One region of the Paenibacillus sp. URB8-2 genome, then DNA from elsewhere that is predicted to be linked to it. Evidence: riboswitches for the same ligand, from Rfam matches in the RefSeq annotation. Region 1 holds a riboswitch; the other holds the start of a gene.
What was found. Region 1 has a riboswitch for S-adenosylmethionine ahead of PUR_RS21270 (methionine ABC transporter ATP-binding protein). Riboswitches for the same ligand answer to the same signal wherever they lie in the genome.
Positions count from the first base shown of each region.

Region 1 (7,407 bases):
CTTTCCGGAGGAGTCGGCATTATGTTCTTTCACCGGGTCGCGGCTATGCTGCTGTTTCTACTCGTGGCGGCGCTTGGGCATTTGTCGTTCTGGCGTTACGGCGCTTACCCCGAGCTTAAGAAGCTCGGAGTTACGGCCGTCATTCTGTGCGCGCTGCAGATTCTTAGCGGAGCGGGCGTCGTGTTTACGTTGGATAATGAGCAGTGGTACCTGTTTGCCGCATTAGCCCATATTGTGCTGATATCCGGTCTGTTCGGCGTACTGTGCTACATGAGCATGCGCGTCTGGCAGCTTGGCAGGATAAAGAAAGAGGCTGTTTCGGATGAAACCAGCCATTTTGGATAGAGTCGGTTTGAGGAGGAACAATATATTGGGATACAGTAATTTACGTCAATGGATAGAGCAACTGCGGAAGGACAAAGATCTTGCCGTGATTGAAGCGCCAGTCGATCCTTATCTGGAGCTGGCGGAGATACACCGCCGCGTCATTCAGGAAGAGGGGCCGGCTCTGTTGTTTACGAATGTAAAAGGAACTCCTTTTCCGGTTGTTACCAACCTGTTCGGCACGGTGCGCCGGGTGGATCAAGCTTTTGGCCCCCGTCCCGAAGCGCTGATGAAATCGCTTATGGGCGCGGTGGAAACGCTTCTTCCGCCTACGGTAACCGGCGTCTGGAAGGAAAAAGGGCTGCTGCTTGACCTGCTGAAGGTCGGCATCAAGAATGTTTCCCAGGGAGAGGCTCCTATCTTAAACGTTTGTCAGAGTACCGATCCGCTGAAGGGATTGCCGCGAGTCACAAGCTGGCAGGAGGACGGCGGCCCGTTCGTCACGCTGCCGCTCGTTTATACGGAAAGTCCTTCCAATTCGAAAGACCATAATCTCGGGATGTACCGGATTCAAATATACGACGATCAAACGACAGGCGTTCACTGGCAGATTCACAAGGGCGGTGGCTTCCACCATCATGAGGCCGAGCAGCGGAACGAAGCGCTGCCGGTATCCGTCTTTATCGGCGGTCCGCCGGCTCTGATCGCCACGGCTATCGCTCCTGTGCCGGAGCGTATGCCCGAGCTGCTGCTGGCGTCCATGGTGCTGGGCGGCCGTCTGCCGATGGTCAAGGACCCGATGGGCGGCCACCGTATGCCGGCGGAGGCGGAATTTGTGATCCGCGGATTGGTTCCGCCGCATGAGCGCAGGCCGGAAGGCCCGTTCGGGGACCACTACGGCTACTACTCGCTGAAGCATGACTTCCCGGTCATGAATGTGCAGCGGATGTGGCACCGCAAGGATGCCATCTATCCGGCGACTATTGTCGGCAAGCCCCGCCAGGAGGATTATTACCTCGGCGATTTCCTTCAGCGGCTGCTGTCTCCGGCTTATCCGCTCGTCATGCCTTCTGTCCGTTCCCTGTGGGCGTACTCCGAATCGGGCTCCCATACGCTGGCGTCCGCCGTCGTGCGCGAAAGCTATTCGCGCGAAGCGCTGGTTTCGGCCTTCCGCATCTTGGGCGAAGGGCAGCTGTCTTTGACCAAGTTCCTGGTCCTTACGAACGAGCCGGTGGACCTGTCGGATTTCCCGAAGCTGCTGGAAACGGTGCTGGAGCGGTTCAATCCGGCGGTCGATTTGTTTATTTTCAACAAAACATCGCATGATACGCTCGATTACACCGGCCAGCGAATGAATCACGGCAGCAAAGGCGTCCTGATGGGTATCGGCAGCAAGGTGCGCGAGCTTCCGCGAAGCTACGAGGAAGGCAATCTTCCCGGCATCCGCGCGGCGCTGCCTTACTGCGGCGGCTGCCTGGTCGTTTCCGGTCCGTCCTATACGGAGGATCCGGAGCTGCCGCAGCGACTGGTGGGCGCCCTTCGGGAGAAGAACACCGCGTGGCCGCTGGTCATTCTGGTCGACAATGCCGCTGAAACGGTGAAGACGCAAACCTCGTTCCTGTGGACGGTATTTACCCGCTTCAACCCGGCTACCGATATTTTTGCCGAGGCTATGGTTAAGAATCATCATATCGGCTACGAGCTTCCGATCGTCATCGACGCCCGTATGAAGCCCGGATACCCGGATGAGCTGTTCCCGCGCGAGGATATTGTGGAGCTGGTTGACCGCAACTGGAAGAACTATTTCCCTACAGTGTAAACGAAAGAGGGACAAGCCAATTCCCCAGGAAATTAATAAACGTTATTAACGATACATTTAGTGCTGTGTAGAGGAGGACGGATATGCTGCGGATTATACTGGGGGAGCCTCCCCGTGAAAATACCGGCGTGCTGGCGGCTGCCATAGACAATATGGCTCAAATGGCGTCCATGCTGCGCACGGAAATGAATGCCCATGAGGACCGGGACCATGAGTACCGGAAGCTGGAAATCTGGATTCGCGGGCTGATTTCCTCGCTTGATGAACTGGAGCAGAGCTTGTTCGCCGCTTCCTTTTTCCGCAAATTGGTTAAGGCGGGCTATATGGATGATATGTCCGTCAGCGAACAGGGCGATTATGCGCGCTATGTCTATTTTTACAAAAACGGCTTCATCCGCGTATTCTCGCTGCTCGACAAGCTTGGGACGGTGCTGAACAGCCTGTACGATCTGAATACCGTTAGGGTTAAAGCCCATTATTCCTACTATACCGTGCTGCGGCGGTTCCGCTCGACCAAGAAGCATAGAGAACTGTCCGGTAGGCTTGAGGAGATCAAGGATTCGTACCGCGATCCGATGCAGAAGCTGCGGGGGCGCCGCAACGCCGAGATTCATTATATGAATTCCGAGATGCAGGACGATCTGTGGCAGCGGCATCAGGGACTGCATGATAAAATCAGGCTTGAAGATCTCGACGAACATCTGGAGGATTTGCGCCAGGGACTGGAAATGGTATGCAAAACCTTGGTCGAAGTGTTCACGTACAGCAACGAACAGCTTGGCAAGAGCCTGGGAAAATCATAAGAAAATAAACGATTTCATTTAAAATATCTTTGACAAAGCATGTAAAAGATTTTATACTAAGGCATGAAAATTTTATATCCAATCTTATCGAGAGTGGCGGAGGGACAGGCCCGATGAAGCCCGGCAACCGATTGATGCGCGGCGAAGGTATATGCCCAATACATCAGTGTCATGGTGCTAATTCCTACATTGCTGTGGCAGGTTCACGGCTTTGCGCAGATGAGAAGGCATTGTCTTTTACACTTAAGAGAGCCTCCCGCGGTCTGCACAGATTCGGGGGGCTTTTTGGAATATAAGAATTTATAATTTTCACGCTTATAAATAGCCTTATATTACTACGAGAAACGCACCCTGCGTCCTTCAGGACGCCGTCAGGCGTTTCTTCTAGAAATATCAGAAAGTATAAACTTCGCGTTTATCCTTAACCTGATATTTTTACGAGAAACAGATGCCTTCCTCTTCCAGAGGACGGCGAAGCCGTTTCTTCTTAGATGGTGTTTTTTATTTGTTGTTTTCGGGGGCATAGGGAGGGCAGAAAGAGTGATAGAGTTAAAAGGATTGACCAAAGTGTACGGAAAAGGCGGCAGCGCCGCCACTGCGCTCTCGGGCGTAAATCTTAACATTGAAAAAGGGGAAATTTTCGGGGTGATCGGCCACTCCGGCGCGGGTAAAAGTACGCTGATCCGCTGCATCAATCTGCTGGAGCGTCCGACGAAAGGCGAAGTGTGGATCGACGGCACCGAGCTGACCCGGCTGGGCAAAAGCCAACTGCAGGAGCGCCGGCGGAAGATCGGCATGATTTTTCAGCATTTCAACCTGCTCTCGTCGGCGACCGTGTATGACAATATCGCTTTTCCGCTCCGGCTGACGCACACACCGAAGGCCGCGGTAGACCGAAAGGTGAATGAGCTTCTCGCGCTTGTGGGCCTCACGGAACACCGCGGCAAATACCCGGCCCAGCTGTCGGGCGGACAGAAGCAGCGTGTCGGCATCGCCCGGGCGCTGGCCAGCGATCCGGATGTGCTGCTGTGCGACGAGGCCACCTCGGCACTTGATCCGCAGACGACCGATTCGATCCTCAGGCTGCTGCTGGACATCAACAAGCAGTTTAATCTGACCATTGTGCTGATTACGCATGAAATGCATGTCATTCAGAGCATTTGCGACCGGGTTGCCGTGATCCACGGCGGGGGGATAGTTGAGCAGGGCCGGGTGACCGATGTGTTCCTGAAGCCGAAGCACGAGGTGACGAAGGAGTTCATCCGCAGCGAAGCCCAGGACGATAGTCCGCTCCTTGCGGCTCTGCATGCTCCGCATCCGACCGGGGCGACGGCGGTCAAGATTACGTTTCTTGGGGAAAAGACATACGAGTCGACGCTGTCGCGCGTGGCCGGCGGTACCGGAGTGAACTTCGCAATCCTGCAGGGAACCATCTCCACCATTAAAGACACTCCGTACGGCCAGTTGATTGTCCGCTTCGAAGGGGACGCCAAAGCCATCGGCAGAACGATCTCCGAACTGACGGCGCAGGGACTTGATGTGGAGGTGCTATCATGATATTCGGACTTGATTTTTCAGCCGTTGACTGGGATGAAATGCTTACCGGCACGCTGGATACCTTGAAAATGCTGGGAAACTCCGCAGTCTTCACAATAATTCTTGGTTTACCACTCGGAATTGTGTTATATTTATGGGGAAGATCGCAAATTCCTTTGGTGCAAAGCTTTTATGCGGTTCTTTCCTTTATTGTTAACATTCTGAGATCCGTGCCGTTTATCATTCTGGTCATTGCGCTGATTCCGTTCAGCCGGGCCGTGGTCGGCACTTCAATCGGCGTTCTGGGAACCATTCCGCCGCTTGTGATCGGAGCCGCGCCGTTTTTCGCTCGTCTGGTTGAAACGTCGCTGCGCGAGGTGGACCGGGGTGTGATTGAAGCAGCGCAGGGAATGGGAGCTTCGACAGCCCAGATCGTGATGCGTGTGCTGCTGCCGGAGGCCCGTCCGGGCCTGCTCGCCGGAATTACGATAACCGTTGTTACGCTCGTTTCGTACACGGCTATGTCAGGCATGGTCGGCGGGGGCGGACTGGGCGATTTGGCTATCCGTTACGGCTATCAGCGTTACGAGAAGGAAGTTATGATTGTCTCGATTATTCTGCTTGTTGTGCTGGTACAGCTGCTGCAGATGGCGGGTGACCGGCTGGTAAGACACTTCACAAGAAAATAAGGCCTATTTATATAAAATACCTTATTCAGGCGAGGGCGCATTCAGCTTCCTTGGAAGCAGAGGCTTTCGCCGAAATTGGCGGACCTGATGGTTGGGGAACCGTACGGGCTTCCGTTAAAAAAACAAACATACTTCAGAGGGGGATTTACAAATGAAAAAATTGCTGTTGACCTTGCTCAGCCTGACGCTGATTGCGGTGCTGGCTGCTTGCGGCTCTAACAACGGAGGAAACAAAGCCTCCAATGCCGCCGCATCCGATGCGCCTGCTGCCGGAGCTTCTGCTGCACCGAGCGCAGAACTGATTACCCTGGTTGTCGGAGCTTCTCCGATTCCGCATGCCGAAATTCTGAATGCCATCGCTCCGCTGCTCGAAGCGCAGGGCATCAAGCTTGAAGTCAAGGAATTCACCGATTATGTACAGCCGAACCTGCAGCTTGCCGAAGGCGAACTGGACGCGAACTTCTTCCAGCACAAGCCTTATCTGGACGACCAGAACCAAAAGAACGGCTGGAATCTGACATCGGTCGCCGCTGTCCATGTTGAACCTTTTGGCGCCTACTCCAAAAAAATTAAATCGATCGACGAATTGAAAGACGGTGCGAAAGTGGCCATCCCTAACGATGCTACCAACGGCGGCCGTGCGCTGATTCTGCTGGCGAAGAACGGTCTGATTACGCTTAAGGACCCTAACAATATTTCGTCTACCAAATCGGATATCACCGAAAATAAAAAGAATCTCAAGATCATCGAGCTGGAAGCCGCCAACCTGCCGCGTCAGCTGGATGAAGTCGACCTTGCGCTGATCAATGCCAACTACGCTCTGGAAGCGGGACTCGTTCCGACGAAGGACGCCCTGTTCATCGAGAGCGGAGATTCCCCATATGCGAATCTGCTCGTAACCCGTCCGGATGACAAGGAGAAAGACGCGATCAAGAAGCTGGCGGCCGCGCTGACTTCCCCGGAAGCGAAGAAGTTTATTGAAGACAAGTACCAAGGCTCCATCATCCCGGCGTTCTAATCATCCGCTATTTGAACAAATCCCGCACCGCCCGATTTTGGGTGTGCGGGATTTTTTAATGGACTGGGCGGTTCTCCTAGGTAGGAGACAAGGTTGTAGAGAAACATAAAATTTAATATAATGACCGATAGGTTAGGGAGGGCGCAAAATGGCCCCGAAATATAAACTCAAAAAAATCCCGGCCGTTTGCCTAAGCAAACAACCGGGACGGTGTATACGCAAAAATTAGAATACTTGAACGACTTCCTGGACGCCTTCAACTTCTTCGATCAGAGCACGTTCAATTCCGGCTTTCAGCGTAATTGTGGAGCTTGGGCAACTGCCGCAGGCACCCATCAGTTTCAGTTTCACGATACCGTCTTCAACGTCGATCAGTTCAACGTCACCGCCATCGCGCTGCAGAAACGGGCGCAGTTTATCAAGAACTTCCAGCACTTCGTCGTACATGCTAGTGCTTTGTGTATTCTCACTCATTTCTCAATCACTCCTTTCGTACGTATATTATAGTACAAATATTTAAAAAATAAAACGGTTAGTAAGGGCCAAGGAGATCAACATGAGACCAATTATTGAATTTTGTGTCAGCAACCTGGGACATGGCACCGAAGTGCTTAAGAATCAACTGGAACAAAATCCGGATTACGATGTTGTCGAGTACAGCTGTCTCGGAAACTGCAGCCAGTGCCGCTTTGAGCCGTTCGCCATGGTAAACGGTGAAATCATTGCCGCCGATTCGGCTGAAGAGCTGGAGGCCGCCATTGAGACCAAGATCAAGGAACTGGAAGCCTGGGACAATCTCGAAATAGACTGACCGGGCCGGGCATTAACCGAAATGCCGCTTGGACATCCACAGCACTCCGCTCTTCAGAAGGCGAGGCACCCGGCCCATGACGGAACGGCTGCCTAGAAGGCCGAAGCCTTCGGTTTTCCCCAAGGAACCAAGCGTTCCCTTCAGCTTGATTTTATGCAGCCTCGGCGTCTCATTTCGCCACAGGGCACGCAAAATCTGCGCCACCTGCTCGCCCTGGGCGCCCGCCGCTTGGGCGCTGGGCGCAAACGGCAGGCTGGCGCAGTCGCCGATCACATAAACCTCAGGATATTCCTGGACGTTATAATACTGGCCGAGAATCACTCTTCCGCCGCGGTCCTTGTCCAAATTTAGAGCCTGTACGACCTTGACCGGCTGGATGCCGCCAGTCCAGACCGTAACGTCCGAAA
Region 1 is NZ_AP023239.1:4,607,569-4,614,975, reverse strand. It holds gene PUR_RS21285 (COX15/CtaA family protein) at 1-345, shown strand, start outside; gene PUR_RS21280 (UbiD family decarboxylase) at 371-2,143, shown strand; gene PUR_RS21275 (Cthe_2314 family HEPN domain-containing protein) at 2,227-2,946, shown strand; SAM riboswitch class I at 3,028-3,172, shown strand; gene PUR_RS21270 (methionine ABC transporter ATP-binding protein) at 3,487-4,503, shown strand; gene PUR_RS21265 (methionine ABC transporter permease) at 4,503-5,171, shown strand; gene PUR_RS21260 (MetQ/NlpA family ABC transporter substrate-binding protein) at 5,323-6,189, shown strand; gene PUR_RS21255 (NifU family protein) at 6,415-6,663, opposite strand; gene PUR_RS21250 (YuzB family protein) at 6,746-7,000, shown strand; gene PUR_RS21245 (NAD(P)/FAD-dependent oxidoreductase) at 7,013-7,407, opposite strand, start outside.

Region 2 (7,407 bases), 2.6 Mb from region 1:
TCGTGCTGCCGAAATCGTTGCAGCCGTATTGCAGCGACAGCTTGCCAACCTCCGGGCCCATTGTCACCCAGGAGGATTGGAAGTTCTTGATGTTGTCAAGCACAAGCCGGCTGACCGCGACAGTCTTGAGATATTCCTCAGGCGTCTGTCTGTCCAGCTTAAGGTTCGTATTATCCGGCTGAAATGTCCAGGAGATAAATGCCAGGAACCCTTCCGAGTTGTAGTTATGCTCAATGCACTCGTCCTGGGCTTCACGCACACGGAGAAGATGCAGCGCGCGTTCCTCCATGCTCTCGCCAAGGCCGATTACCATTGTTGCCGTCGTATTCATGCCGATCCGGTGCGCTGTCCGCATCACGTCCATCCAGTCATGCCACGAGCCCTTCAGTCGGCTGATCTTGCGCCGAGTGCGGTTGTCCAGGATTTCCGCGCCGCCTCCCGGCAGCGAATCGAGACCTGCCGCATGAATCTGGCGCACCGTCTCCTCCAGGGACAGCCCCGAGATCTCCTTCATCTTCATGATCTCCGCAGGGGAGAAGGAATGCATCGTGATGCCGGGGAATCGCTCTTTGATGTTACGCAGCAGGTTCGTATAATAATCAAACGGCAAATTGGGATTCGTACCGCCCTGCATCAGGATCTCGGTTCCATCCACGGCCACGGTTTCTCTGATTTTGTCAAAAATCGTCTCATCCGGCAGAACATAGCCTTCTTCTGAACCGGGTCTGCGGTAAAACGCGCAAAACCGGCAGTACACATCGCATATATTTGTATAATTTATGTTGCGGCCAATGACGAACGTCGTTATCGGCTCGGGATGCCATCTTTTCATAATGACATCCGCCGCAGCGCCCATTTTCTCAATTTCGTTGCTCTCAAACAGTCTGACCGTATCTTCAAGCCCAAGGCGTTCACCCTGGAGCGCTTTATTCAAAATGCGATCGATTGATCCCATTGTTCGCAGCCTCCTTATACAACCATCCCTAATGAATCCATAAAATTTATATGACAAAGGAATATATTCGTTCATTCATCGTATCACAATCCGCCGTGCTTGAAAAACGTATTTTTATTCTCCTGCCCTCTTAACTGCATATAACAACTAATAAAAGTTATATTCATTCGTAGAATTGCCTGATCTTTCGGGGGGTTTTGTGAAAAAAATCCAACACAAGAAGAAACGGCTTCGCGTCCTCCGTAGAGGAGGCATCCGTTTCTCGTAGAAATATAAGGCCAATAATAAGCGTGAAACTTATAGATTTTTATATTATAAAAAAAACGGCGCCGCCAGCTTAAGGCGATGCCGTCTCACTTAATGTTGACGCCGCTTCCGTTTCACGGCCTTACAGCAAATCCGCCGCTTCTCGGACCGGCTGGCCAGCTTGGCCGTTATCCGCTTCAAGTTCGGCCCGCGCCGCCTCCAGCGCTTGATTCAAATCGGCAATCAGATCATCGATATGCTCGATGCCGACCGAGAAACGCAGCAGCCTGTCGTCCACGCCGACCGCATCGCGGATTTCTACCGGAATATCGGCATGGGTCTGCACTGCGGGATAGGTCATCAGCGACTCGACACCGCCAAGGCTTTCCGCGAACGCAACCAGCCTGATATGGCGCAATACGGGCTCCACATATCTCGCATCCTTCACCTTGAATGAAAAGATACCGGTGTTGCCGGTTGCCTGCCGCTGCTGAATTTCGAATCCGGGATGCTCCGGAAGACCCGGATGGAATACCTCCGCAATCGCCGGATGCCCTTTCAGAAACTGTGCAATCGCCAGCGAGTTGCTCTCATGGCGTTCCATGCGCAGCGCCAGCGTCTTCATGCCTCTCATTAACTGGTAGCTGTCGCTTGGACTTAGCACGGCGCCGATCGAATTATGCAGGATGGCCATCTCCTCAGACAGTTCCTTGCCCTTCGTGATAATCAGGCCTGCCAGCACGTCGTTATGCCCGCCCAAATATTTGGTCGCGCTGTGGATGATAATATCTGCGCCCAGTTCGAGCGGCCGCTGGAAATACGGTGTCAGCAGCGTATTGTCCACGATCGTAAGCATTTCGTGACGGCGGGCCCAGGTACACACGGCCTGAATATCGGTGATCATCATCAGCGGATTGGTCGGCGTTTCGATGAAGACCGCCTTCGTGTTCTCTCTGCGGGCCGATTCCAGAGCGTCCATATCATTCGTATCTACATAGGAAGCGGAGACACCAAATTTGGACATAATCCGTTCCAGCATCCGGTAAGTGCCGCCGTACAAGTCCAGCGAAACGATCAGGTGATCCCCCTGCCCGAACAGGGTGAAAATCGTCTGCAGCGCGGCCATCCCGGAGCTGCAGGCAAAGCCCGCGTCACCGGATTCCAGTTCGGCTGCCGCCCGCTCCAGCACAGAGCGTGTAGGGTTTTTGGTACGAATGTAGTCAAAGCCCGTGCTCTGTCCAAGCCGGGGGTGACGGAATGCCGTCGACTGGTATATCGGATAATTCACTGCGCCCGTCGCCGGGTCCTCCTGCGAGCCGATTTGGGCCAGCCTGCTTTCAATCCTGAGTTTGTCGTCCATGATTAACCTCCAGAAAGTTAGTGCGGGATTTGCCTCCCCCGATACTAGGAGCTTAGCGATTCCCGTTGTATCTAAAAAGCTAATGCGGGTAAAAGAACTTATATCTTCAACGTTAAGTTTGTCCAATCTGGAAAGCAATCATATCGTCGGTCCGATATCGTAGGGCGTTTCCTGGTAGACGTAATAGTTAAGCCAGTTGGAGAACAGCAGGTTCGCGTGGGCGCGCCATACAGCCGGCGGCGTCCGGGTCGGATCGTCTTTCGGGAAGTAATGCTTCGGCAGCGCTATATCCATTCCCTTCGTGGCATCGCGCTCATACTCCCATTTCAGGGAGAACGGATCGTACTCAGAGTGGCCCGTCACAAAAATCTGCCGGCCGTCTTCGGTGGCGACGAGATAAATGCCGGCCTCCTCCGACTCCGCCAATATTTGCAAATCCGGCGTATTCTCGACATCTTCGCGGGAGATGTCCGTGTGCCGGGAGTGGGGCACATAGAACAACTCGTCAAACCCCCTCAGAAGCTTCGTATTCGGCGCAGCGGTGCTGTGCGGGAACACTCCAAAGCACTTCTCGGACAGACCGACCTTACGGACCCCGTAATGATAATACAGCCCCGCTTGCGCCGCCCAGCATATGTGCATCGTCGAAGTGACGTTATCCTTGCTCCACTCAAAAATCTTTTTCATCTCATCCCAGTAATTCACATCCTCGAAATCCATCTGCTCCACCGGGGCGCCTGTCACGATAAGGCCGTCCAATCGGCGGTGGCTGATCTCGTCAAATGTCTTGTAAAAGCTCTTGAGATGCTCCGCGGACGTATTCTTCGACGTATGCGAGCTCGGATGAAGCAGCGTGACGTCGACCTGCAAAGGCGAGTTGCCGACCAGACGCAGCAGCTGCGTTTCTGTAGTTTCTTTAGTCGGCATCAAGTTTAGGATGGCAATCCGCAAAGGGCGGATATCCTGGTGAAAGGCTTGGCTTTCATCCATAACGAAAATATTTTCCCCTGACAGAACCTCCTTGGCGGGCAAACTGTCGGGAATCTTGATCGGCATTGCTACTCACTCCTTCATTAAAATGGAAACCGCTGGATGCGGTGTAATAGAAACAAATAAAAACCTTTCCCGCAGCAAACGAGAAAGGTCATATTTATGCACATATGATACTCTCTCATCTGTCAGACAACGCGCCATAACTCATTCAAATGCGTTCGCGTCTCTGCAAGAATTAGCACCGTGCGCTTTCACGCCGGTTGCCGGGTTTCATCGGGCTAGTCCCTCCACCTGCTCTTGATAAGATTTGGTCATATTCAATTTTAAATTCTTATAGATCACTATAATCATGAACCTAACTTTCGTCAAGTCCATACACTGGTTTTAGAGTCCCGATTATGACAACAATTTAGCTTGAAAGAGCCAATACCCGGCGTTATACTAGACAAGTGTTTCAGAAGATCGTCCCACAAGCGGAGCCTTGGGTGTGAAGCCTATCGCAGGTGCTTTGAGGGAACCCCCAATTATAAATTATTTAATAAAGAGGTGAGAAGAAGAATGGAAGGCGACCCGAGTACGCAGTACAGTGCTGATCAGGAACAACCGTACAGGATTAACATCAGCTTGCCGGCGGCGGGAGCCCTTCTTCTTCATGCCTTCGGAATATAAAGCGGCCCATATCGTACACAAACTCCGGCCAAGCTGATTTTTTCCCTGTGCTTTCATAAGCATATCCCCTGGGCAAGCTAGGGAGAGAAGGAGTGAATCAGATGAAAATCCGGCTGGTTAACGCAGGCATCTTTACGCCTGTCGACGATATTGAGCTGACCATTACCCCTCCGGCAGAAGGGTTCTACTGGATCGACGCCGACGTGGAGGATTTGGAGCTGCTGCAGCCTCTGTTTAATCTTCATGATTTGGCTGTGGAGGACTGTCTCAGCGACGAGGAGCAGCGTCCCAAAATTGAAATTTACGAGAGCCATTATTTTATTGTAGTTAACAGTATCCGCTTTGATGATGAGGAAATTTTCCTGCGGGCCCTTAATGTTTTTCTCGGGCGGCATTTTATTATTACCGTTACGAAGCAGAAGATTCACGAGCTGCGTGCACTGAAGCCCATTTTGTGGGAGCAGGAAGTCAGCACGCCTGACCGGTTCCTTTACCTGCTGATCGACCTTGTCGTGGACAATTATTTCGCCGTCGGCGACCGGATCGAAGTAAGGATCGAGAAGCTGGAAGAAGATATTCTGATGCATACCAAGAAGTCGCACTTAAGCGAAATTATCGGTCTGCGAAGCGAAATTCTGTGGCTGAAGAAAATGCTCGGTCCGCAGAAGGAAGTCATCAACACCCTCAACAAAAGAGATCTTCGGCTGATCGACGACCAGCTGCAGAAATATTTCAGCGACATCTACGAAAACGCAGTCAAAATTTCCGAGACATTTGAGACGTACCGCGATCTGATGGGCAACTTGCGAGAAGCTTATCAATCCAGTATCGCCAACCGCGCCAATGAAATCATGCGGGTGTTTACGGCGATTACGACGATATTTATGCCACTGACCGTGATTACAGGCATATACGGGATGAACTTTGACAATATTCCCGAAATTCATACGAAATACGGCTACTATGGCGTCATCGGCGTTATGGTAACGCTGGGATGCGGGATGTTGTATGTGTTCCGTAAAAAGGAATGGCTCTGACAGCCGGTCCCACGATTCCGTTAATCAGAAGGTCTCCTTAAGCGCTGGCCGGCGCCGGGAGACCTTCTTTTGGCTTAACCGGGTTTACACTTGCTCCTGCGGGTGAGTGACCACTCCTTGCGTTCCCTCGCTCTCCCTGCGAAAGCGGATCCGGATCAGCCGCAGTCGTTCGTAATGCAGATCCAGGCTACCCGCGGACGCGATATCTTCACCGTAGACTTTGTGCAGCACCGGCTTTAAGAGCATATCCCCCATCTCTCTGTAAGCGCTCCAAACCGCCTCCTGCTCCACGGAAGGCATACTTTCCAGTTCCCGGTCGATCAGCGAATCGACAATATAACCCTCCTTCTCCAGTTCCTCCACGGCCTCCAGGATCTCCCTGCGCGAAGAGGCGCTTCGCTCTTTAAGCTCCTCTATTCCGCAGCCGTCCGCGATGCCCTGAAGAAGCAGCCGCCGCAAGCGCAAACGCTCCAACTGCTTCTTGTATTTGATCTCCTTCTGCTTGTAAAGCCAGGAGGTAAAGGAGTCCTCATCGACCTCCCCGCCGACCCAGCTTAAGGGGAAGGAATGGCTGCGCTCCGCCGCGGAAGTAATGGCCAATATCTCCGGACCGTACTGCGAAGCCTTGGCTTCTCCCACACCCGGAATTTGCAGGAGTTCTTCCTCCGAATGAGGCAGGAAAGAGCTAAGCAGGCGCAGCAGGCGGTTGCTCGCCAGCAAATACGGCGCTTTGCGCTCAGAAGAAGCTTTCTTCCGTCTCCATGCGCACAATTCTTCATATATGGACTCATTTACGTTCTGCTCGCTGTAATACTGGAGCTTCAGCTGCTCCTGATTCCGTCCCGTCAGGGCCTCCTCTTCATGGAAGACACCGTCAATAAGCGGCCGGTAGCCCTCCCCCATTTTGACCGCCAGCTCATGCCTGTATACGCCCAACATTTCGTTCCAGGAGCTGCCCTCATACCATAAGGAATCAACGCTTTCCGGATTTTCGCCGAAATCACGCCAGCCCAGACGCCATTCCCCCTCTTCCTCGCCAATCCACAGCTGGGCGAATCCTCCCGCGGAATCGCCTGAATTTTTGGACAACCGGTTCATAAATACGATTTGCATGTTGCTTCCCTGCCTTTACTTTTTTTAATGTTCAGTATGCGGCGGGCAAAGGACCGTTCACCATGAATCCCGCGCCCGCAGGCACGCCGTCTTTAGCTTCCAAGCTGAAGCATCCGTTAGGTTTAACGCAAAAAAAGCGCCTCTCTCACGGCAATCGTGAAAGAGGCGCTTCCTCTGCTTAACGGCTATACTGTTAATTCATACAATACCATATATTTCCGAACAGTCAATCCCTTTTGCCCAAAAGACGTCCTAAAGACGAATAAGCAGTCTACTACTCCTGGGCGAGGGCCATGCCGGCCAACCCGATCGCACCGGCCAGTCCGGCATTGTCCCCGAGCTGAGGCGGCACGATATAGCTGTCGATATCGGCGGTCAGCGAAGCATGCTGCACGTAGCCCTTCAGCAGTTCCTGGAGCTTGGCGCGGATCAGCGGAAAGAGATGGCTCTGCTTCATGACGCCGCCGCCCATGACAATTTTCTGCGGAGACAGAATCAGTACATAGCTCATCAGAGCATGAGCCAGATAATGGGCCTCCATCTCCCAGGCGGGATGATCCGGGCCCAGTTCCGCACCCGGCACCTGCCAGCGTTGTCCAAGCGCGGGACCTGCGGCCAGGCCTTCCAGGCAATCTCCATGATAAGGGCATGTGCCCGCAAAAGCGTCATCCGGATGGCGGCGGACATAAATATGCCCCATTTCCGGATGGGACAGCCCATGGATCAATCTGCCGCCTACAACGGCTCCCGCCCCGATGCCGGTTCCTACCGTAATGTAGAGGCAGCTGTCTAATCCCCGCGCCGCGCCCCATGTATATTCACCTAGCGCTGCGCCGTTGACATCGGTATCGAAGCCGATCGGCACGTCAATTTTTTCGCGGACTGCGCCGACCAGATTATATTGGCCCCAATACGGCTTCGGCGTCGTCGTAACATAGCCGTATGTCGGGCTGCCCGGAACCGGATCGATCGGCCCAAACGAGCCTATGCCGATCGCTTCGACTTTTTTACCCTCGAAATAGCGGTACACCTGC
Region 2 is NZ_AP023239.1:2,019,417-2,026,823, reverse strand. It holds gene mqnC (cyclic dehypoxanthinyl futalosine synthase) at 1-955, opposite strand, end outside; gene PUR_RS09185 (aminotransferase class I/II-fold pyridoxal phosphate-dependent enzyme) at 1,344-2,561, opposite strand; gene metA (homoserine O-acetyltransferase MetA) at 2,700-3,617, opposite strand; SAM riboswitch class I at 3,730-3,861, opposite strand; gene corA (magnesium/cobalt transporter CorA) at 4,325-5,260, shown strand; gene PUR_RS09170 (HRDC domain-containing protein) at 5,345-6,373, opposite strand; gene PUR_RS09165 (ROK family protein) at 6,648-7,407, opposite strand, start outside.
Region 2: it holds a riboswitch for S-adenosylmethionine, as region 1 does, so the genes downstream of both, metA (homoserine O-acetyltransferase MetA) here and PUR_RS21270 (methionine ABC transporter ATP-binding protein) in region 1, are expected to answer to the same signal.